4 regions of the Halomonas sp. SIMBA_159 genome follow, and region 2 is predicted to be linked to each of the others. Evidence: predicted binding sites of a transcription regulator. Region 2 holds the regulator's gene; each other region holds the start of a gene.
What was found. Region 2 encodes sigma-54, which starts transcription at its own class of promoters, with help from an activator protein. Its sites were predicted from a motif close to TGGCACNNNNNTTGCTNT; they were not measured.
Positions count from the first base shown of each region.

Region 1: a site for sigma-54 is predicted at 3,301-3,318, ahead of urtA (urea ABC transporter substrate-binding protein). Genes of this name have one in related genera too.
Region 3: a site for sigma-54 is predicted at 2,100-2,117, ahead of R0J87_RS00620 (P-II family nitrogen regulator). Genes of this name have one in related genera too.
Region 4: a site for sigma-54 is predicted at 2,932-2,949, ahead of R0J87_RS07080 (nitrate reductase). Genes of this name have one in related genera too.

Region 1 covers NZ_JAWJBT010000001.1:168,117-174,119, forward strand. Annotated here, with positions in the region: gene R0J87_RS00820 (Bug family tripartite tricarboxylate transporter substrate binding protein) at 1-943, shown strand, start outside; gene R0J87_RS00825 (tripartite tricarboxylate transporter TctB family protein) at 1,053-1,535, shown strand; gene R0J87_RS00830 (tripartite tricarboxylate transporter permease) at 1,585-3,084, shown strand; gene urtA (urea ABC transporter substrate-binding protein) at 3,462-4,814, shown strand; gene urtB (urea ABC transporter permease subunit UrtB) at 4,898-6,003, shown strand, end outside.
Region 2 covers NZ_JAWJBT010000016.1:86,259-92,261, forward strand. Annotated here, with positions in the region: gene R0J87_RS11990 (KpsF/GutQ family sugar-phosphate isomerase) at 1-866, shown strand, start outside; gene R0J87_RS11995 (KdsC family phosphatase) at 911-1,453, shown strand; gene lptC (LPS export ABC transporter periplasmic protein LptC) at 1,453-2,025, shown strand; gene lptA (lipopolysaccharide transport periplasmic protein LptA) at 2,050-2,544, shown strand; gene lptB (LPS export ABC transporter ATP-binding protein) at 2,589-3,314, shown strand; gene R0J87_RS12015 (RNA polymerase factor sigma-54) at 3,420-4,835, shown strand; gene hpf (ribosome hibernation-promoting factor, HPF/YfiA family) at 4,933-5,241, shown strand; gene ptsN (PTS IIA-like nitrogen regulatory protein PtsN) at 5,246-5,713, shown strand; gene rapZ (RNase adapter RapZ) at 5,780-6,003, shown strand, end outside.
Region 3 covers NZ_JAWJBT010000001.1:121,837-127,839, reverse strand. Annotated here, with positions in the region: gene glnK (P-II family nitrogen regulator) at 1-113, opposite strand, end outside; gene R0J87_RS00625 (ammonium transporter) at 377-1,624, opposite strand; gene R0J87_RS00620 (P-II family nitrogen regulator) at 1,685-2,023, opposite strand; gene R0J87_RS00615 (accessory factor UbiK family protein) at 2,394-2,750, shown strand; gene R0J87_RS00610 (AraC family transcriptional regulator) at 3,020-3,955, shown strand; gene R0J87_RS00605 (TonB-dependent siderophore receptor) at 4,097-6,003, shown strand, end outside.
Region 4 covers NZ_JAWJBT010000008.1:125,508-131,510, forward strand. Annotated here, with positions in the region: gene nirB (nitrite reductase large subunit NirB) at 1-1,171, opposite strand, end outside; gene R0J87_RS07075 (NAD(P)/FAD-dependent oxidoreductase) at 1,189-2,508, opposite strand; gene R0J87_RS07080 (nitrate reductase) at 3,159-5,918, shown strand; gene cobA (uroporphyrinogen-III C-methyltransferase) at 5,878-6,003, shown strand, end outside.

The DNA.
Region 1 (6,003 bases), on a different contig from region 2:
TGCCCTCGCCATGACGACCTCTGCCCAAGCGCAAGAGTGGACGCCCAGCAAGTCCATCGAGTTCATCGCCCCCGCAAACCCTGGCGGCGGTTGGGATACGCTGGTACGCACCATGTCCCGCGTAATTCAGCAAGAATCCCTGGCCGATGAGAGCTTCGCAGCGATCAACGTACCCGGCGGCGGCGGTGCGGTTGCTTGGGCTCAGGTAGCTCGCGACAACGGTAATCCGCATAAACTGTTCGCCACTAGCCCACCGATGATTCTGGTGCCGCTGGCCGGCGCTTCGCGTTTTGATCACACTGACTTTACGCCGATCGCCCGTATCAATACGGATTACTCGATCATTCTGGTCGCGGCAGATTCAGAGTACCAAGACCTTGAAGACCTGTTTACAGCGCTGAAAGCCAACCCCGGCCTGAGCGTGGGTGGCGGTAGTGCACCGGGCTCTATGGACCATATCTCTGTGGCAGGCCTTGCGTCGGCAGCCGGTATGGAGGCCTCTTCGGTGAACTATATTCCGTTCTCCGGTGGTGGCGATGCCATGACCAACCTGATGGGCGGCCATATTGAAGCGGTGATTGGCGGTGCCGGTGAAGCCGTTGGCCAATTGGGCGAAGGCAGCCAGCTGCGCGCGCTGGGCGTCTCTTCTGAAGAGCGTCTGGGCGGCGGTTTAGCGGATGTGCCCACCTACCAAGAGCAAGGTTTCGACTACACCTTCGATATCTGGCGCGGCGTGATGGGCGCACCTGAAATGCCGGAAGAAGCGGTGGCCTACTACGAAGAGCTCTTCGCCGACATGCTGGAAACAAACGCCTGGCGTGAAGCCAGCGACCAGCTGGGCTGGATTGATGCCTACCAGAATAGCGAAGAGTTTGGCGCGTTCCTGGATCAGCAGCAAGAGCAGTTCAGCAGCGTCCTGACCGACCTGGGCCTGATGCGTTAATACCGTCAGCGCCCGTTAGAGATAGCCCGGCGGCGCATCCGCCGCCGGGACTTCGTCTGTTACCGCGAGGGCCAGTGCGCAAGGCGTGGGCTCCTTCGGAGAAATCCCAATGACTCGATTAAATGTGAACCAGTGGCTAGCGCTCGTGCTGGCGCTGGTAGCGGCTGCTTATTTGGCCATGGCCTGGCAAATCCCTACGTTTCCTCTACCGCGTCCGGTGGACTCCGACCTGTTTCCTAAAGTGTTGGGTGTCTCCCTGCTGCTGTTAGCCACGCTGCTATTTTTTGAAAAGCCGAGCGCCATTGCTGGGTCGGATGAAATTGATCATGAGGCGACTAACGGCCCGCTGCTGTTCACTCCCTGGGCGCGTGTCATCGTGACCGCGTTGGCCATTGCCGCCTATGCGTTCTTGCTGGTGCCGCTGGGTTTTGTGCTGGCCTCCACGCTGCTAAGTGTGGGTTTAACCGCCTATTACGGCTATCGCCGCCATGGCGTCAACCTAGCGGCATCGCTGGGTGTGGTGCTGGCCCTTTACCTGACCATGACACGGGTAATGGATGTTTACCTACCCACGGGCGTACTGCCGTTCTAAACACGGCATGCGGTTGCACCTGTAGCGGGTTTTAACGAGAGACACTCCCATGGATGCCTTAAATAATCTCATGTACGGCTTTGGCATCGCGCTTGAGCCAATCAATATCGCTTACGTATTTGCCGGTGTATTTGCCGGTACTATTATCGGCATGCTGCCCGGCCTGGGGCCGATCAGCGCGCTTGCGCTGATGATCCCGATTACCTTTGCCATGGAACCCTCCTCCGGCTTGATTCTGATGGCAGGGGTCTATTACGGCGCTATTTTCGGCGGCTCGACCTCTTCTATTCTGCTCAACGCTCCGGGTGTAGCGGGTACGGTAGCCACCTCTTTCGATGGCTACCCGATGGCCAAGCAGGGCATGGCGGGTAAGGCGCTGGCCATTGCCGCTTATGCTTCCTTCATTGGCGGTACGGTATCGGTGGTCTTTTTGATGCTGGTGGCCCCGCTGCTCTCCAAGGTGGCAGTGAGCTTTGGCCCCGCAGAGTACTTCGCCCTGATGGTGCTAGGCTTAACGGCGGTAGTGTCGCTGTCGGATAAGTCGCTGGTGAAAGGTCTGATTGCGGCCGTTATTGGCGTAATGATCTCGATTGTGGGGATCGACACCCAAACCGGTACCGAGCGCTTTACCTTTGATTCGATTCAACTGCTCGACGGTATCGACTTCCTGGTGGTGGCGCTGGGTATCTTCGCCTTGGCGGAAGTGTTCTACATGCTGCTGCGTGGCGGCGGTGGTAAAGAGGTGCCGCGCAACGTGATTGGCTCACTGAAACTGAGCCGTAGCGAAGTGAAGCAAATTGCTGGCCCCATTAGCCGTAGCTCTGTGCTTGGTTTCTTCACCGGCGTACTGCCGGGCGCGGGCGCCACCATTGGCTCCTTCTTGGGCTACAGCATGGAAAAGCGTCTGGCCAAAGATGGCGATACCTTTGGTCAAGGCAACATCAAAGGCGTTGCGGCGCCAGAGGCGGCTAACAACGCGGCTTGCACGGGCTCGTTCGTACCGCTTTTAACCTTAGGTGTACCGGGTTCAGGTACCACGGCGGTTCTGCTGGGCGCGCTGCTGGTAATGGGTGTAACGCCTGGCCCGATGATGCTGGAGCAGCGCCCGGATGTGTTCTGGGGCGTGATTGCCAGTATGTATATCGGCAATATCTTTCTGCTGGTTCTGAACCTGCCGCTGATCCCGCTGATTGCCAAAATCCTCGACTTGCCGCGCCCGCTGCTGCTGTCTATGATTCTGATCTTCTGCATGATCGGTGTATATGGCATGAGCTTCAGCGTGTTCGACCTGCTGCTGCTGCTGGGCTTTGGTCTGCTGGGCTTAGGGTTGCGTCTATTTGGCTTCCCCACTGCACCGCTGATCCTTGCGCTGATTCTCGGTAATATCATGGAAGAGTCTATGCGCCGGGCGCTGCAAATCTCCGGTGGCGACTGGACCACCTTTATCGATAAGCCGATTTCGCTGTCGCTATTGGTGATTGCGATGCTGTCGCTGGGCCTGCCGTTGCTCAAAAAGCGTCGTAATAAAGCGGCCACTGCCGCTAACTAACGCTCAGTGCGGTACCCCCAAAGCGCCCTAGCGTCTGCTAGGGCGCTTTTTTTATGGTGCCTCCCCGCCTGTGGTGCAAAGCGCCGTGTTGGTGCATGAATATCGTGCATGCGAGCCGCCGCGTTGCGCTATCTTGGTGCTAAGTCGCCTGAGATGTGTTTTTTGTACACAGCTAAGTGATTGATTGTATTTTTAATAGTGGCCTTTGTTCCACATTGGCGCACCCCTTGCAGTGTGTATAACGACGTGTGAATACGAGTTGTAACTCGCGACCCACGAGTGGACGCACCAAGTGCCCCGTCGCCTCAATAACGACAACGCTTGGTCGCGGTACCCCAATAACGAGCCCCAACCATAAGGGGCGCAAGGAGGTTCAAGTGACCACACTGCAGCGCAAGACACACCCACGTACCCTTAGCCGTTTCGCCACTGCCCTGATCACCGCCGCTGTGATGGGCGCCAGCGCGCAAGCGGTGGCCCAAGAAGATGACCCGATCAAAGTCGGTATTTTGCACTCGCTCTCTGGCACCATGGCCATCAGTGAATCGACCCTGAAAGACACCGTGGAAATGCTCATTGAGCAGCAGAACGAAGCCGGTGGCCTGCTGGGTCGTCAGTTGGAAGCCGTGGTGGTCGACCCCGCTTCCAACTGGCCGCTGTTTGCCGAGCGCGCCCGCGAGCTGCTGGCCCAGGAAGAAGTGGATGTGATCTTCGGCAACTGGACCTCCGTTTCCCGTAAAGCAGTGCTGCCGGTGGTAGAAGAGCTCAACGGCTTACTGTTCTACCCGGTGCAGTATGAGGGCGAAGAGTCGTCTGAAAACGTCTTCTACACCGGCGCCGCCCCCAACCAGCAGGCCATTCCTGCCGTTGAGTATTTGATCAACGAAGTAGGTATCGAGCGCTTCGCGCTGATCGGCACCGACTACGTCTACCCGCGTACTACCAACCGCATCTTAGAAGCGTTCCTGAAAGATGAGCACGGCGTGGCGGAAGAAGACATCATGGTCAACTACACGCCGTTTGGTCACTCGGACTGGCAGAACATCGTTTCTGAAATCCGCCGCTTTGGCGAAGAGGGCAAACCCACCGCCGTGATCTCCACCATTAACGGCGATGCCAACGTGCCGTTCTACCGCGAACTGGCTAACCAAGGCATTGATGCGGCGGATATCCCCGTTATCGCCTTCTCGGTGGGTGAGCAGGAGCTTTCCGGTATCGACACTGCACCACTGGTGGGCCACCTGGCCGCCTGGAACTACTTCATGAGCGTTGACACCGACGCCAACTACGACTTTATCGACGCCTGGATCGAGCACACCGGTGACGAGATGTCGGTGACCAACGACCCCATGGAAGCGCACTACATCGGCTTCAATATGTGGGCCGAAGCCGTGCGTAAAGCGGGCACCACCGATGTGGATACGGTGAAAGACGCGATTATCGGCGTGACCGTACCGAACCTCTCCGGCGGTTACGCGGCGATGATGCCTAACCACCACATCACCAAGCCGGTGCTGATTGGTGAAGTTCAGGATAACGGCCAGTTCGATATCGTCTGGCAAACGCCCTCTACCGTGGCCGGTGATGCGTGGTCGGATTACCTGCCGGGCTCCCGTGACCTGATCTCTGATTGGCGCAAGCCCATGGAGTGCGGCAACTTTAACGTTGTGAACGGTTCCTGTGGTGGCAGCACCGCAGCAGAAGAAGCCGAAGCAGCGCTCGCCGAGTAACTTTCGTCCCCTACTGCGCCAGCGCAATGGCGCAGTAGGGGAGCACGCTATCTCCCCCATTTGATCACCAAAGGAAGAACCCCATGAGGCGTTTCCTTTCCTTGGGGCTGCTGTGCTTGATGCTACTCGGCACCGCCGTGTCGGCGCAGGCACAAAGCAGCTCCTCGACCCCCGATGACCAAGCCGCACTCGCGCTGTTGACCGCGCTGGATGTGGACTCCTACCGCGATAAAGGCGAAGCCATTACCGCTATTTTGCAAAGCGATGATGAGCGCGCCCGCGACTGGCTGCAGGCGCTGCTGGATGGCCGCCTTCAGCGCACCGACGATGGCCGCTTCGTGCTGGTGCTTGAGAACCGTGGCCGTGACTGGCCGGTGGCGGATGCGCTGACCAACGAGCCGCTGGGCGAAATGTCCCGCCGCGACTTGGAGCGTGTGGGCATTAATAACGCATTGCGTAACCAGCTGCGCAGCGCCATTGCCGTGGTGGACCTCTACTCGCCTAACGTAGAGCGCCGCCGCACTTCCGCCGACCGCTTGCTGGGCGAAGTGGACGGCGAGCTGGCCGAGACGCTGACGCCGGTGATTGCCGACGCGGAAGATGAGTACGTTCGCACGCGCTTGGCTCAGGCGGTGGCGATTTATCGCGCCGAGCAGGGCGAGATGGCGGGTGTCGAGGCGCTCACCGGCAGCCTTCACCCGCGTGCTCGTGTGGCGCTAGGCCGTGCCGCGAACAGCGGCGACCCGATTGTTGCCGATGCGGCAGCGGCGGCGCTGGCCGGTATTGAACAGCAGCTCAAGATTAACCGGGGCCTGGAAACGCTCTACTTCGGCTTGAGCTTGGGCTCGGTGCTGGTGCTGGCAGCGATTGGCCTGGCGATTACCTTTGGCGTGATGGGCGTGATCAACATGGCCCATGGCGAGCTGATGATGTTAGGCGCTTACACCACCTGGATGATGCAGCAACTGCTGCCGGGCCAGCCCGGGCTGGCGCTGATTCTGTCGATCCCCGCAGGCTTTATGGTGGCGGCGCTGGTGGGCATTGCCATTGAGCGGGGCGTGATTCAGTTCCTCAAAGGCCGCCCGCTGGAAACCCTGCTGGCCACTTTCGGTATCAGCCTGATTTTGCAGCAGCTGGTGCGTACGGTGATTTCACCGCTCAACCGCACCGTGGTGACGCCAGAGTGGAT
Region 2 (6,003 bases):
GCCAGCTGATTCTTGCCTGCCAAGGCCGCGTGGTTGTCACGGGCATGGGGAAATCAGGGCATATTGCCGGAAAACTTGCCGCGACCTTAGCAAGCACTGGCACGCCCGCCTTTTTCGTTCACCCTGGTGAAGCCAGCCACGGTGACCTAGGCATGATTACCCGCGCCGATGTGGTGCTGGCTCTCTCCAACTCCGGAGAAACAGCCGAAGTCACCGCCCTGCTGCCGTTGCTCAAGCGGCTTGGCACACCGCTGGTGAGCATGACAGGACGGCCTGGCTCGACCCTGGCTCGCCATGCTGACGCCCACTTAGACAGTGGCGTAGAGCGTGAAGCGTGCCCCCTTGATTTAGCACCCACCAGCTCTACAACAGCGGCGCTCGCCTTAGGCGACGCACTGGCTGTCGCGCTACTTGAAGCACGGGGCTTTACAGCTGAAGACTTTGCTCTGTCTCACCCCGGCGGCAGCCTGGGTAAGCGTCTACTACTGCGGGTACGAGACCTCATGCACGACGGTGCACGGCTGCCAAAGGTTGCGTTAGGCAGCCCACTACGTGATGCGCTGCTAGAAATCACCCGCCAAGGTCTTGGTTTCACCTGTGTGGTGGATAGCGAAGGCCGCCTTGCGGGCGTTTATACCGATGGTGATCTGCGCCGCACGCTCGACCAATTCCACGACCTGCGCGATGTGTGCGTTGACGATGTTATGACACGCCCAGGCAAACGCATTGGCCCTGACGTGCTGGCCGCCGAAGCTGTTCGCATTATGGAAGACAGCCGGATTACCGCGCTTGCAGTGGTGGATGAACAGCAGCGCCCGATCGGCGCGCTGCATATGCACGACCTGCTCGCCAGCGGCGTGATTTAACGGCGTAATAACGCTTTTTTTGCCATGGATGTTAAGGAGGCTATATGGCCCTACCTGATGCACTACTCGACCGGCTTCGCCGCGTAAAACTGCTTGCTCTGGATGTGGATGGCGTACTGACCGATGGCCGCCTCTACTTTCAGGCCGACGGTATCGAAATTAAGGCGTTTCACACCCAGGATGGGCATGGCCTCAAGCTGCTTAAGCGTGTCGGCATCCATGTGGCGCTGATTACCGGCCGTGACTCCCCCATGGTCAGCCAACGCGCTGCTGCCTTGGGCATTAGCCATGTACATCAAGGCTGTGAGGACAAGCTGACCACGCTTCGTGCGCTCTGCCAGCGTCTTGATATCACCTTAGAGCAGGTCGCTTATTGCGGTGATGACCTGCCCGACCTTGCGCCTATCAAGCGCTCAGGAGTCGGCATTACGGTGCCTAACGCCCCAGATTACATGCATACCCACGCCGACTGGATCACCGAACGCCTTGGCGGCCACGGCGCGGTGCGCGAGATTTGCGATACGCTGTTAACCTCTCAAGGGCACTGGGATGCCGTGCTCGATACGTACCTACACGGGAACTCATAATGGGTTTTAGGGTAAAAAAACGGGTTTGGATCACGGTGATGGTCGTCGCCTTAGGCGGCGTCCTGGTCTGGCTAGATCCCCGTGGCCCCCAGGAGAGCGAGATTGACCAGGAGGCGCGTGCTCAAGAACCTGGGCACGTATTAGAGAACGCCGAAATTACCCTATTTGGCGAATCAGGTGCTATTCAACAGTCCTTGGTCACTCCACGGCTGGTGCACACCCCGCAAACAGCCATGACCGACGTGATGTCTCCCCGCGCCACGCTGTTTGATAGTGAACAGCGTGAGTGGCTAGCCACCTCGAATACCGGGACCTTAAACACAGAGACACAGGCGCTAACGCTGAATGGCTCTGCACGCCTGCTCGCACCGGAAGAGGGCTGGCAGCTTGATACCGAGCAATTAAACTATGATGGCGTTACACGCCATGCCTGGAGTGATACGCCCGTGCTATTACAGCAGCCGCCTCAGCGCATGGAAGCATCACGAATGGATGTGTGGCTAGATGACAGCCAAGTCCGCTTGACCAACAATGTGCGCGGCGTTCATCCGCCTGCCACTCGTTCCCCTTAGCCACTCATGCCCCTAGGAGTCGCGATGAATGCCTCAATCCGCACTGCACTCTTTGCTTTAACGTTACCGCTGACCACGGCTGCGCTGGCTCAAGGCCAAGCCCCTATTCAGGTAGAAGCTGATCGGCTGGACCTTGACCAGCGGGCAGGCACGGCGGTCTACTCCGGCAACGTCGATATCCGCCAGGGCGAAATGCACCTGCGTGGCGAGCGCGTAGAGATCCAGCGCAATGATGCAGGCGAGCTCTCTCAAGCCATCGCCACCGGCGAACGCGCCTATTTGCGCAACCAGCTAGAAGACCAGGACACCCCGATGGAAGGCTGGGCTCGGCGAATCATTTATCACGTCGCTGAGCGCCGGGTAGAGCTTATTGATCAGGCAGAGCTGACCCAACAGGGTGATCGTTTCCAAGGGGGTCGCTTGGAGTACTTCATTGATCAGGAAGTGGTACAAGCACGCTCCGAGGTGAGCGGTAGCGACAACCAGCGTATTCGCATGACTCTTCAGCCCGAACAATAGGGAGCGGCCACGTGGCAGCATCAACCTCTACAGATTTCGCACCCGTGAAAACGCTCTACGCCCACCATTTGGCGAAGAGCTACAAACGCCGCCGGGTCGTGAAAGATATTAATCTGGAAATCACTCAGGGCAGCGTCGTGGGGCTGCTGGGCCCTAACGGAGCGGGCAAAACCACGTCGTTCTACATGATTGTAGGGCTCGTCAAATCCGATGCGGGCAGCGTCGGCATTGACGACCTGGACCTTACTCATGCGCCTATGCATGAGCGCGCAATAGCAGGAATTGGCTACCTACCCCAGGAAGCTTCTATTTTTCGCAAGCTCTCAGTCGCCGATAACATCATGGCCATTTTAGAGACGCGCAAAGAGCTAGACCGCAGCGCCAGGGAAGCACGCCTTGAATCACTGCTCGAAGATTTTCATATTACCCACATTCGCGACAACCTGGGCATGAGCCTGTCGGGTGGCGAACGCCGCCGGGTGGAAATTGCCCGCTCTTTAGCCACAGAACCTGCCTTTATTCTGCTGGACGAGCCCTTTGCAGGGGTTGACCCTATTTCCGTAGGTGAAATTAAAACCATCATTCGCGCACTCAAGAAGCGACATATCGGTGTATTGATCACCGACCACAACGTGCGTGAAACGCTGGATATTTGTGATATCGCTTACATTGTTGGCGACGGACACATCATTGCCAGTGGAAACTCCCAGGAAATCCTCAATAACCAGAAGGTTCGAGACGTTTACCTAGGGGCAGATTTCCGCCTTTAAACCGTGACCTACACAAACTTTTCTTTTAGTGGCATGCTTATTGCACTTGCACCGAGCCACAACTCGCTCTAGGGTGGAGCTTTCTGATTAACGAGTGGTTCTCAGATGGTCATGAAAGCTTCTCTCCAATTGCGCATCGGTACACAGCTGACCATGACACCTCAGCTGCAGCAGGCTATTGCTCTGCTACAGCTCTCCACGCTGGACCTCCGTCAAGAAATTCAGCAGGCGCTAGATGCCAATCCCATGCTCGAACAAGAGGATGAGTTTGGCGAGCAGGCGGTCAGCGAGCCACAAGAGGCCGAGTGGTCGGAAAGCATTCCCAACGAACTCTCTGTGGACAGCGACTGGTCGGATACCTACCAAGATACGGGCAGCCTGGGAGGCAGCAGCGAGGGGCCTGACTTTGAGCGCCAAGCCGCCGGGCAAAGCCTTCACGGCCACCTGCTATGGCAACTGGCCATGACCGACTTCAGCCCACGGGAATATTCAATCGCGGAAAGCCTGATTGATGCGCTAGATGCCAATGGCTATCTCACTCAACCGCTCAACGACATTCGTGAAGGGCTAAAAGCCCAAGGCCACGACAGCTTAAGCCCGCGGGAAATGGAAAACACCCTACTGCGCTTGCAGCAGTTTGAACCTACCGGCGTGTTTGCCCGAGACCTCCGCGAATGCCTAATGCTGCAGCTTGCCGCACTACCCGAAGATACGCCTCTACTGATGCCTGCCAAGCGGCTGGTTCGTCAGTTTTTGGAAGCGCTGGGTAAAGACGATATGCGGTTACTCAAGCGCCGCCTGAGCCTGGATGACGAACAGCTTGACGATGTCATCCGTTTAATTCGCAGCCTTGACCCCCGCCCCGGCAGCGCCTACGGCATCACTGATGACAGCTACATCACCCCTGATCTAGTGGTACGTCATGATCATGAAGGTTGGCATTTAGAACTCAATCCAGAAGCACTGCCGCGCCTGCGCATACAGCCCGACTACGCCAGCTTGATCAAACGGGCCGATAAAAGCCAAGACAACCAGTTCCTCAAAGAGCACCTGCAAGAAGCACGCTGGCTAATTAAAAGTCTCTCCAGCCGTAACGACACGCTGTTACGCGTTGGACGCGAGATTATTGCGCGCCAAATTGGCTTTTTAGAGCATGGCGAAGAGGCTATGAAACCGCTAATTCTGGCGGATATCGCCGAAGCCGTTGAGATGCATGAGTCGACGATTTCCCGCGTGACTACCCAGAAATTCATTCATACGCCGCGGGGCGTGTTTGAACTCAAGTACTTCTTTTCGAGCCAAGTGAGCGGCCAAGATGGCGGTGACAGCCACTCCAGCACTGCCATTCGTGCGCGCATCAAAAAGCTAATTCAGGAAGAGCCGTCAGGCAAGCCGCTCTCCGACAGCCGCTTGGTCACCTTGCTAGAAGAGGGTGGCATTAGCGTAGCGCGACGTACCGTGGCTAAATATCGCGAGTCGATGGGCATTCCCTCGTCGAGTGAGCGCCGCCGTTTACGCTAGTTAAACGGTACGCTGATACAAACTCGTCGCAGGGGCTTTGCAATAGCGTAAAAAGGGTTACAATCGAAGTACAGCCCGATGGATAAGGAGCACGTCAATGCAAGTAAACATCACTGGTCATCACGTTGAACTGACTGACGCCTTGCGTGACTACGTTAACGAAAAGCTGGAACGCGTTGAACGCCACTATGACAACATCACCACGGTGCAAGTGACCTTATCTGTTGAGAAGGAGCGCCAGCAAGCAGCCTGTACGCTGCATGCCGCAGGGGCAGACCTTCACGCCGAAGCGCTTGATAACGATATGTATGCCGCCATTGATGCGCTAGCGGACAAAATTGATCGTCAACTCGTTAAACATAAGGAAAAAGCACAAGCTCGCGCCCAGGGCGCAGGCGTGCGTTAACTCAATGACGTTGGAAACCATCCTCCCCCCGGAGCGCGTGCTTTACGATGTGCCCGGGGGCAGCAAAAAACGGGTGCTGGAGTTCTTCAGCACCTTTATCGCCCAAAACACACCCAGCCTCGATAGCCAAGAAGTGTTCAGTCGCCTGATTGGCCGCGAGCGCCTAGGCAGTACGGGGATAGGCAACGGAGTTGCTATCCCCCACGCACGCAGCCCACACTGCAATGCCCCTATCGCTGGTTTTCTAAAGCTCGCCGAGCCGGTCGATTTTGATGCCATTGATGGCGATCCGGTGGATCTGGTCTTCGTTCTACTGGTACCGGAAGAGGCAGATGACACTCATCTAGCTCTACTGGGCCAAGTGGCCACCATTATGAACGATGCCAATACCCGTCAGCAGTTACGCAAGGCCGCCAGCCAAAGAGAGCTTTTGGCACTCATGACCGCCAAAATCCGAGAGCAAGCCACTTGAGGTTTTAACAGGTTCATACAGCGCAGCCACACCTTATTTCCACGTTTAAAAGCCAAGAGAAACGCTATGCAACTGGTGATCATTAGCGGCCGTTCTGGGTCCGGTAAATCTATCGCCTTACAAGCGCTGGAGGATCTTGGCTATTACGCTATCGACAACTTGCCCGCCATGCTACTGGGCTCATTAATTGATGAGCTACGCGAACAGGGTGAGCGTACTCGCATCGCGGTCAGTATCGATGCACGCAACCTGCCGACGGCACTTGAACGTCTGCCGTCGCTGCTGGAAGA
Region 3 (6,003 bases), on a different contig from region 2:
CGGCCAAACCCTTTCACTTCCGTTACCGTAATGCCCTGCACGCCGATATCAGAGAGCGATTCGCGTACGTCATCAAGCTTGAACGGCTTGATAATGGCTGAGATCAATTTCATTGCGACATCCTCTAGCTTGGTGGCCCACTGTATCAAAACAGCGTTATTGAACGGTTGTCATAACCCATCAAGGTTGGCGGGGCGCTCGCATAGCCAAGCCCGTTACCCAGTCGGTTAAGCATACACCGCCCAGGGCGGAGAATAAAAAACCCGTACGTACCTAGCTCATAACCAGCGACGTGCCGCCGATGCGTAAACGACAAAAAGGCCTCCCACTCGGGGAGGCCACAAGGAGCACGCCAGCTCACATGATTAGCGCAAGCTTATTTCTTAACGCTAAACTCGGGGTAGGCTTCCAGACCGCACTCAGCGATATCGACGCCTTCATACTCTTCTTCTTCGCTAACGCGGATACCCATGACCGCTTTCAGCACCAGCCATACCACTAAGCTTGCGATGAAGACCCAGCCAAAGATGCCCACGATACCGATTAACTGTGCACCGAAAGAGGCGTCGCCGTTGGTGAGCGGCACTGCCAGCACACCCCAGATACCAACCACACCGTGTACAGAGATCGCACCGACCGGGTCATCCAGCTTCAGCTTGTCGAGGGTCACGATCGCACCCACCACAATCAGACCACCTACCGCACCAATCATGGCAGCGCCCAGCGCTGACGGAGAGAGCGGGTCAGCGGTAATGGCGACTAGGCCAGCCAGCGCACCGTTCAGTGCCATGGTGAGATCCGCTTTACGGAACCACAGCTTGGCTAGAACCAGCGCAGCAATCACGCCACCGGCAGCCGCTGCGTTAGTGTTCACGAACACTTGTGCAACGTTGTTGGCTGAACCGATATCGGACATTTTCAGCTCAGAGCCGCCGTTGAAGCCGAACCAGCCCATCCACAGGATGAAGGTACCCAGCGTTGCCAGCGGCATGTTGGCACCGGGAATCGCATGGATAGAACCATCTTTACCGTACTTGCCTTTACGCGGGCCCAGTACCAGCACACCTGCAAGCGCTGCAGCCGCACCGGCCATGTGCACAATGCCGGAACCTGCGTAGTCAGAGTAGCCCACTTCAGACAACCAGCCGCCGCCCCAGGTCCAGTAGCCGGACACCGGGTAGATGAATGCAGTCATCACCACGGCAAAGGCCAGGAATGCCCACAGCTTCATACGCTCAGCAACCGCACCCGAGACAATCGACATGGCGGTTGCAACAAACACCACCTGGAAGAAGAAGTCAGAGCGCATGGAGTAGTAAGGCGCATCGTCGCCACCGGCCAGCACTGCATCGGCGCTGTTTTCAGTGCCGATCAAGAAGCCCAGGTTCGGCAGGAAGCCGCCTGCACTGCTGGAGTACATAATGTAGTAGCCCACCAGCAGGTACATGGTGCACGCAATCGCGAACAGCGCGATGTTTTTCGTCAGGATTTCGGCGGTATTCTTGGAGCGAACCAAGCCAGCTTCCAGCATGGCGAAGCCAGCGGCCATCCACATGACCAGCACGCCGCAGATCAAGAAGTAGAACGTATCGAGCGCGTAGCTCAAATCAGCTAACTCATTCATCAGGTGTTCCCCGTTATACTAATCGAAGTTATACGTCATCAGCAGATCGATGGGCGGCGCTTAAACGGCGTCGGCACCGCGCTCACCGGTACGAATACGGATCACATCTTCCAACGGCGTCACAAACACTTTGCCGTCGCCGATTTTGCCGCTATTCGCTGCATTACAGATGGCGTCCAATACGCTCTCCAAGCGCGCATCGTCCACGGCGACTTCCACTTTCACCTTGGGCAGGAAGTCGACCACGTATTCCGCACCGCGGTAGAGTTCGGTATGCCCTTTTTGGCGGCCAAAGCCTTTCACTTCAGTGACCGTAATCCCTTGAACGCCGTTGTCGGCGAGTGCTTCACGAACGTCGTCAAGCTTGAATGGCTTGATGATAGCGGTGATGAGTTTCATCCCGGATCTCCCCTGCTGGATCAGTCCCACTCGGTGGATAGCGGCATGGCCGCCCGAATTTAGTGCTTGCCCTGCTAATGCGCATACCGTGCCACCCACTTTTTTATTTTTATATTTCAGCTACTTAACCTATTTATATAAGCAAATTACGGTAGCAATCCGCCGCTACCGATTAGCACCCGCCCGGGCTTTGCACCATTAATGAACATTAAAAAAAGCTAGCCGCTCCATTTCGATGCATTTGTCCGCCCCCATCTGCTTACCCTCCATTGCGCTTAATTAACAAACGGCACATGCGAATCCACGGCGGGTTGCGTATCCTTACTCTCAAGCAGTTCACATTTATGCGTGATCGTTTAAGGAGAGAGCCATGGCGCCCCAAGACCGCATTAGCCGCTTAGCCCAGCAGATCGGCGACCGTTTACAGAATGCGTCGCAAGCCCCGGAAGATATTCAGAAAGGTGTCCAGCAGGTGGTACGCGGCGCGTTTGACCGCCTGGAGCTGGTATCGCGGGAAGACTTTGATATTTTAATGGATGTGCTGCAACGCACCCGCTCGCGGGTAGAAGCGTTAGAGCGCCAAGTGGCCAGCCTGGAAGCGGCGGTAGAAGCCTCTAGCACCACCGCACCTACACCCGTCGAAGCCGAAGTGCCGCCCACCCCGGTACAACCTTCTAGCACCACTAAGCCAACACCCGGTAAGCCAGCCACTGGCGACACGGAGTAAGTACGCCGTTTTGCTCAGTATGGGGCAGGTTCGGCTGCCCCACTTCTTTCACTTTTCTTCGCTCTCTCTTCTTCGCGCCTTTTCCCTTTCGCCCTTTCCTTCTCCCCGCCCTCCTATCTAACCCAACACTCCATGCCAGTGAACAAGAATCACTATCATTGACAACCCTAGAGATAGTGCTATCGTGCGCTTATCTGCAGCCTCCCGCGTGCCGTTAAGCACCAATAAGGCGCAGGCACTACGCCTCCTCCACCATAGCGACTGCCCCCATGCCCCAGCAGGAACGCTTAGCAACGCCTGACATCACCCCCCTTTCATTGGCCCAGCTTGGCCAGCGCTTCGGCATTCACTACCACATTGAAGGCCCTATTTCACCGCACCAGCCGGTCGCCACGGGTCATGTTCATGACGTTAGCCTGCGTCAAGGGATGCATTTAACGCTCTCTGATCTGCAGGTAAAGCATGGCTATACCTCCACGTCTTACCAAAGCGTGCCATGGTTTTTGAGCGTGATCTTAGAAGGCTCGATTCATCTCCAAATGGGCAAGCAGCAGATACAGCTCTCTGCAGGGGATGGCGTATGCAGCCACTTCGATGCCCGACACCCACTCACGGTGCACCAGCCTGTTCAGACACGCCTTCGTACTGTGAATATTGCGGTTCTAACCCCTGCCCCCTTAGGGCTTCCCGCCCCGCCTGATGCAGCGTGTTTGCATTGCTGGAAACTGCCCAACGCTCTCTGCGAAACGCTTTGCACCATTAGTGAGCAACCGCCCTCGCTCTGGCGACAAGCGATGGTGTGGCAGGGATTAGCGCTCCAGCTGATTGGGCTAGGTATGCCCGAGCGACCGACAGCGCTGCCTGAGCACAAACATCTCTCTGCCCGTGATCGTCGCTGCTTAGCGGCGCTGCACGCACGCATTGCCCAACATCCCGCCGAGCCTTATAGCCTCGTTGCATTAGCCAAAGAGGCCGCCATGAGCCCCAGCAGCCTTAGACAGAAGTTTCGCACCCGCTACGGCTGCGCCCTGTTCGACTATATTCGCCAAGTGCGCCTGCAGCAGGGGTACGAGGCGCTGCTTCAAGGCCACAGCGTTCAACACGCCGCCCACCGCTGCGGTTACCGTCACGCTAGCAACTTCTCTAGCGCCTTTAAGCGCCACTTCGGCTTTTCCCCTCACGAACTCCATCAGACCAGCGTATAAGCCGCGCTTAAGTTCCCCAAACGCCCCACTTATGTCAGCACGCATAGCAGGCTTGGCACGGCGCATACCTTTTCGACGCCACAAAAAGTAATAATTCTCATTGCTTAATAAAACTGGTTCTACCTCCTCCCAGGATCACTTATGGCCTCCACCTATCATCCGTTGTTATTGGCCCCCTTAAGCAGTGCGCTGCTCATCGCGCTGGCAACGCCTGCTGCGGCCCAGCCGAGCACTGCCTTAGCCACCGTGACCGTGACTGCCCAGCAGGCGGCGACCAAAGTCGCCACGCCTTTTGTTGAAACCCCGCAGAGCGTTTCTACCATCACCGAGGCGCAGATGACGCAGCGCGGCGTCAACACGGTGCAGCGTGCCACCGACTACACCCCCGGCGTGTATAGCAACCAAGTAGGAGCTTCCAACCGCTTCGATTACTTGGTGTTGAGAGGCTTCTCCGATGGTAGCTTGAGCAACACCTTTTTAGATGGCTTGAAAGTGATGGGCGACGCTAACTCCCATAGCAGCATGCGCATCGACCCCTGGTTTTTAGACAGTATTGAAGTAGTGCGCGGCCCGGCATCCGTGCTCTATGGCCGCGCCTCGCCGGGCGGCGTGGTAACGCTCAACAGCAAACGCCCTGAGTTTGAGCCGAGCGGCGAGCTGCGTTTTAGGGTCGGTAATAACAATCAGCGCAGCGCAGCGTTCGATCTCACTGGCCCGCTGGGGGCAGAGCAGCGCGTGGCGTTTCGTCTCACCGGCATCGCCAGCGCCGCCGACACCCAGTTTGGCCCTGCCGAAGAGGAGCGCTACGCCATTGCGCCAAGGCTGACCTGGGACATCACCGATGCCACCAGCCTGACCGTAGAAGCCTACCTGCAGGACGAACCGGAAGGCGGCTACCACTCCGGCGTGCCCTTTGAAGGCGCTGTAATCGCTCGTAATGGCCGCAAAATCAGCAATAATTTCTTCGATGGCGAAGCCGACTACGACGCCTATGAGCGGACCCAGCGCATGCTCGGCTATACCTTGGAGCACCGCTTTAACGACCGCGTAACCGCCCGCCAACTGCTGCGCTATCTCAATTCAGATGTGACGCTAAATCAGGTGTACGGCTTTGGCTGGACGTCACCGACCTCAAACGAACTGGCCCGCTACTACTCCGGCAGCGAGGAGTCGCTTCAGGCTTTCACGGTGGATAACCAGTTAGAGGCCCGCCTGACCAGCGGTTTTATGGAGCACACGCTGCTGCTGGGAGCGGATTACCAGCAGCGTGAGAACGAGGTTGCCTGGCCTTCCGGCGCGTTTCCCTCTTTGGATGCTTTCAACCCGGTGTACGGCAGCGAACCGCTGGCGTTCTACGCGCCCATCCTGGAGAACCACGAGCTAGAGCAAACCGGGGTCTACCTTCAGGATCAAATCGCCGTGGATAACTGGCGCGTGACCCTGGGCGGACGCTTTGACTGGGTAAATATCGACAACACCAACCGCGACAGCGGTAATACCAGCGCGCTCAGCGACACCCAGTTTAGCGGCCGCGCCGGGGTGGTGTACCTGTTCGATAACGGCCTAGCGCCCTATGCCAGCTACTCGACGGCCTTTACTCCCACCAGCTTTGTGGACGCCAATGGCGACCTGCTAGCCCCCATGGAGGGCGAGCAGTGGGAAACCGGCGTGAAGTACCAGCCCAACGCACAGCAGCAGTACAGCGCGGCGCTGTTCCACATCAGCCAGGAGAACGTGGCCACCAAAGAGCAGCCTACCGACCCCTACCGCGCCGTAGGCGAGATTGAGTCGCAAGGCATTGAATTGGAAGCTCAAACCCAACTCAACGAGGCGCTCTCGCTACAGGCTGGCTACAGCTTTACCGACATTACTTACGCCAAGAGCGACGACGGCAACCAGGGCAATAACGCCATTTACTCCCCCCGCCATCAAGTACAGCTGTGGGGCCACTATGCGGTGCAAGAGGGTTGGCTGAGCGGTGTGGATATCGGCGTGGGCGTGCGCCACTATGCTGACATTGCCGCCGACCGCGCAAACACCGCCACAGT
Region 4 (6,003 bases), on a different contig from region 2:
GCAACAGCGTGTCGTAGACACTGTTATCGCCCACCAGCATGGCCCCCAGCAGCTTCTTACCGTCGCTGGTGACGACCAGCTTGCGGTAGACCTGGGTGAGAGGGTCCAGGTAGCGGAACATGCGGGCGCCAGGGTTTTGGTTGCCGTGGGCATCGCCAATAGAACCGACATCCACGCCCAGCAGTTTTAGTTTGGTGCTCATATCGGCACCGCTAAAACAGGTATCGCCCCCCGTCAGCGTGGCGACGGCCGTTTTGGCCATTTGGTAGCCAGGTGCCACGAGCCCAAAGATACTCTGATTCCACAGCGCTACCTCGCCGATGGCGAGGATATTCGGGTCGTTGGTGCGGCACTGGTCATCGATCACCACGCCGCCGCGCTCGCCAATGGTCAAGCCGCACTCCCGGGCGAGCGTATCCTGGGGGCGAATACCGGCGGAAAAGACGATCAGGTCGGTTTCCAGCACTTTGTCGTCTTGGAAGACCATCAGCAGGCGGCTGGTGTCGCCGGGTTCGATACGCTGGGTGGCCCGTTCGGTGAGTACCTGAACGCCGAGAGCTTCGATTTTCTCTTTCAGCAGCTCGCCGCCTTCGCTATCTACCTGCATGGGCATCAGGCGCGGGGCGAACTCCACCACGGCGGTGTCCAGGTTCAGTCCGCGCAGCGCGTTGGCGGCTTCCAAACCGAGCAAACCGCCACCGACCACCACGCCGTTGGTGGCGTTTTTGGCCGCTGCCTGAATGGCATCCAAGTCATCCAACGTACGGTAGACCAAGCAGCCTTCGCTGTCGTTGCCGGGAATGGGCGGCACAAAGGGAAAAGAGCCGGTGGCCAGCACGAGCTGGTCATAGGCGTAGTGGCCCTGTTCGGTCACCACCAGCTGCTGTTCGCGGTCAATCGCGGTGACCGCTTCGCCGCTGCGTAGTTGAATGCCGTGGGTGTGGTAGTAATCGCCATCGCACAGCGCCAGTGACTCCGCATCGCGGCCGCTAAGGTACTCGGATAAGTGCACGCGATCGTAGGCGCGGTGGCGCTCTTCGCCAAAAATCGTCACCTCAAACCCCGCCAGCGCGCCGCTTTCTACGAGCTGCTCGGCAAAATGGTGGCCGACCATGCCGTTACCCACAATGATCAGCTTTTGCGTGTTGGAAGACGTGGTTGGAGTAGACATTGTGTGATTCACCATAGCTAAGCCGCCTCACGGGTGAGAGATAAAGGGGAGGACAGGGTGTCGAGAGGGTTGTCGAAATGGCTATCGAGCGCTGTTTGGGCATCGGTTGCGCCAAACAGCAGCAGGTGGCGGCACGCGGTTAAGTCGGTCGCGGCCAGCGCCTGCTCGAAATACCAGGGGCCGTGGCGGGTATCGCCATACAGCACCGCGCCGATAAGGCGGCCTTGATGGAGCAGCAGGCGGCAGTAGTCGCCGGTTTCCGGGTCTTGATAACGAAGCTCTTCGTACTTGGCGGCGGCCTCGGTGGGGCCAAAGGCAAACAGGCTCACTCCGCTGACCTTGAGTTTGGTGGCCGTGGGGGCTTCTTGATACGCCGCTGGGTGTTCACCACACAGCACGGAGGCCAGCACTGCTACCTGTCGCCAAATTGGCTCCACCAGCCCGTAAGTGTGCTGCTCGAATTGGCAGCATTCGCCCAGCGCATAAATGTGGTCGTCTGAGGTGGTGAGGTGCCCATCCACTACAATGGCGCGCTCGTACATAAGCCCGCTTTGCTGGCCTAGCTCCGCATTGGGGGTAATGCCCGCCGCCACAACCACGCTGTCGGCAGGTAGCTTTCGACCATCGCTTAGCGTGACCGACTGCACCCGCCCGTGGCCGTTATCTACCAAGGCAGCCAGCGATGCGCCGGTTTCAATGGAGATGCCGCGCTCGCGCAGCGTGGCTTCCAGCAATTGGGCGGCGGTGGTGTCTAGCTGGCGGTTCATCAACCGCTCGCTGCGCTGCAAAACGCTGACGGTGAGCGCGCTACCGCCCCGTTTGCGCAGCCCTTCAGCGGCTTCCAATCCAAGTAAGCCGCCGCCAATCACCACGGCGTTGCCGCCTTGTTGGGCAATAGCTTCTAAGGCGTCGGCATCGCGCAGGTCACGAAACGTGTGAACACCGTCAAGCGTGATGCCAGGCACCGCTGGCAGCGTGGGGCGCGAGCCAGTGGCCAGCACCAAGTGGTCATAGTGCAGGGTGTCGCCGCGATGCGTGATGAGCAGGCGGCGTTCGCGGTCAATGGCGGTCACGCGGTCGCCAAGCGTCAGTGTGATGTTGTTATCAGCGTACCAGGAGGCGTCTTGCAGAGTGAGCGCCTCGGGGGCCAGTTCGCCCGCCAGTAAAGGAGAGAGCAAAATGCGGTTATAGGCAGGTACCGGCTCCTCACCCACAACTGTGATACGGCGGGGGCGCTGCGGATGGTTAACCAGCGCTTCAAGTAGTCGGTGGCAAGCCATGCCGTTACCGATAATGACGAGATGTTCGTTCGGTGAGCACCGGGAAGCGGTTTCCATAGGTAGCTCCTGTGGTTGAAGCATATGTGGTTGAAACATAAGGTTCAGCAAATAAAAAACGCCCCTGACACAGGCCTCTCAAGGAGGAGTGTCAGGGGCGTCGTTGCCCGTTGGCATCTTTGATAACGCACAGCAACCGCCGTTGGCTGCCGAACTGTCTTACCTTACGGTGAGCAAAAAGCCCGCCAGCTTTTGCTGCAGTTGAATTAAACGCAGTCTAATCAGGGTATTAAGCGTTTTTGAAGAGGCGGCAGGCCGCTTATGGTTAGCTAGGCTTGCCCTACTTTGGTGCTTAAGCGGCGGTTAATGCACTCTCTTCAACCGCTTATTCGACAAAGGGCATTCCTTTGGCGAGTGGTAGAAATGCAGGGTGCGTTTTTAAGTAATTGTTTATTAAATGCTTTAATGGTTTTAGAGCAGCGTGGGCGCAGGGTTTGCAGTTATTCTGGTAACAAGCAATAACGGCTCAGTGCAGGGTCTTTGCCCATAACGATCACAACGACTAATTGCGTCGAACAATACTAACTGCAGCAAATCACTGATGAGTACGGCACCCGGTAAGCGGTGCCCCTGAGACAACGGCGTCCAGGCAGGCTTCTTTCGAGGCTGGCTTGGGCGCTTTTTGCGTTTTAACGCCGGAGGAAACTGCCATGCCACAGGCCAATCGGCTCGCCCGAACCACCTGCCCCTACTGCGGCGTTGGCTGCGGCGTTACCGCCACGCTGGAGAACGGGCAGCTCATCGCCGTCGAAGGAGACCGCGAGCACCCAGCTAACTATGGCCGCCTATGCGTGAAAGGCACCGCGCTGCATGAAACCCTGGGCGAGCAGGGGCGCTTGTTGAAGCCGCGTGTGGATGGCGAGGAGGTCTCCTGGGAGCAGGCGCTCAACGCCACCGCCGAACGCTTGCAGGCGCAGCGCAGCGCCCACGGCCCGCAGTCGGTGGCGGCGTATCTGTCTGGGCAACTCTTAACTGAAGATTATTACGTTGCCAACAAGCTGTTTAAGGGTTTTTTGGGCACCCCTCACCTGGATACCAACTCGCGGCTCTGTATGGCGTCTGCCGTGGCGGGCTACAAGCGCGCCTTTGGTGCCGATGCGGTGCCTTGCAGCTATGAAGACCTAGAAGAGGCGGAGCTAGTGGTGCTGGTAGGGTCGAACCTTGCCTGGAATCATCCGGTGCTCTATCAGCGTTTGAAGGTGGCCAAAGAGCGCAACCCGCTGATGCGGGTCGTGGTGATCGACCCCCGAGTGACTGACACCTGCGAAATTGCCGATCTTTATCTGGGTATTCGACCGGGCAGCGATGCTTACCTGTTTAACGGGCTGTTGGCGTGGATGGCTGACCACCAGCGCCTAGATAGCGTTTACCTGGAGCGACACACCGAAGGGCTGGAAGATGCGCTGAGTGCCGCTCGGCAGAATTCAGGACAGAGTGTAGGAGAGAGTGCAGGAGAGAGTGCAGGCAGCGTGGAAGCCGTCGCCCGCGAGTGTGATGTGGACCCTGAACGCCTGGAAACCTTCTACTACTGGTTTGCCAGCCAGCTGCACGTGGTCACGCTCTACTCCCAGGGGGTGAATCAATCCTCCAGCGGTACCGATAAGTGCAACGCGATTATCAACTGCCACCTAGCGGGCGGGAAAATCGGTTTGCCGGGGGCGGGGCCGTTTTCAATCACCGGCCAGCCCAACGCCATGGGCGGGCGCGAAGTGGGTGGGTTGGCCAATCAACTGGCGGCGCATATGGATTACCACACGCCGGGCGCTCGTGAATTAGTCAGCCGCTTTTGGGCTACTGAGCACTTAACCCCGGCACTGCCTGACGCCCCGGGTTACAAGGCGGTAGAGCTCTTTGATGCCATCGAGCGTGGTGAGATTACCGCCCTGTGGGTGATGGCGACCAATCCGGCGGTGAGCATGCCGGATGGGGAGAAAGTGCGCCGCGCGCTGGCAAAATGCCCGCTGGTAATTGTCTCGGAGTGCGTCGCCAATACCGACCTGCTGCCTTTTGCGGATATCGTGCTGCCCGCGTCGGGTTGGTCGGAGAAAGATGGCACGGTGACCAACTCAGAGCGGCGAATTTCCCGCCAGCGGGGGATGCTGCCTCCCCCCGGCGAAGCGAAGCACGACTGGTGGATACTCTGTGAAGTGGCAAAACGCTTGGGCGTGGGGGAAGCCTTCGATTACACCCATCCGTGGGAGATTTTCGATGAGCACGCACGCCTCTCTGGCTATGAGAATAGCGGCGATACCCAGCGGCTGTTCGATATCTCAGGGCTGGCAGGCCTGGGCCAAGCGGCTTATGATGCGCTCGCACCGATCCAGTGGCCCGTTACTCAGCAGGCACCCCGTGGAACGGCAAGGCTGTTCGAAGATGGCCGGTTTGCTACAGCGAATGGCCGAGCCAAACTGTTGCCGATTACTCCGCGCCCACCGGTACAGCCGCTGAGCGACGACTACCCGCTGCGCTTGAATACCGGCCGCGTGCGGGATCAGTGGCACACCATGACGCGTACCGCCCGTTCGCCGCGTTTGATGAACCACCGCGCCGAGCCGTTCATTGAGCTGCACCCAGACGATGCTGCCCAGGCAGGCGTTACGGATCAAGGCTTGGCTAAGTTGACCGCTGCCGCCGGGGAGTACCGTGGGCGGGTGCGGGTTTCCAACGCCCAGCGCCTAGGCGAAGTGTTCGTGCCGATGCACTGGACCGACTGCTTTACCAAGCAGGGTCGCAGCGGTGCACTGATTAAAGGCTATACCGACCCGCTCTCCGGGCAGCCGGAAGCCAAGCAGGGGGCGGTGGCGGTGAGTAAACTCCCCATTGCTTGGCAGGCGACGCTGCTGCTAGCCAACGAGTTGGATACGCAACCATCGCCCTGGTGTCGCAGCGACTACTGGGCGCGCATTCCGATGGCAAGCTGCACCCGTTGGCAGCTAGCGGATAGCCAGCTGGTCAATGATTGGCTGGCGCAGGTGGAAGCGTGGTGCGGCATGCCTGTCTCTTTATGGTGTGACGACCCGGCAACGGGTAGGCTTCGCGCAGCGGGCGTAGTGAACGGGCGGCTACGCTGGTGGTTGATGGTGGGGCCACCCGATGAGCTGCCCGGGCTTGCCTGGCTTGAAGCGCGCTTCAATGACGCTACCCTGGAGACACAGCACCGTAGACGCCTGCTGGCCGGGTGCGATGATGGTGCCGTGGATACCGGCCCGGTGGTGTGCAGCTGCCACCAGGTTGGCCAAGCCAGCATTGTGAAAGCGATTCATGCGGGCGATACCAGCGTAGAAGCGTTAGGCGCACGACTGGCCTGCGGCATCCAGTGCGGCAGCTGCCTACCCGAACTAAAAGCGATACTTGAAGAGGAGCGGCCCCATGCGCGCGCTAAGCAAACAGCTAACACAGAAGTGGCCTGAAGCGCTGTGGCGCTTGGGTCAGCGGGCGTGGGCGCCTTTTAGTCGCGACACCGCCGCTCGTTTACACCTGCCGTTAAGCGGTGCC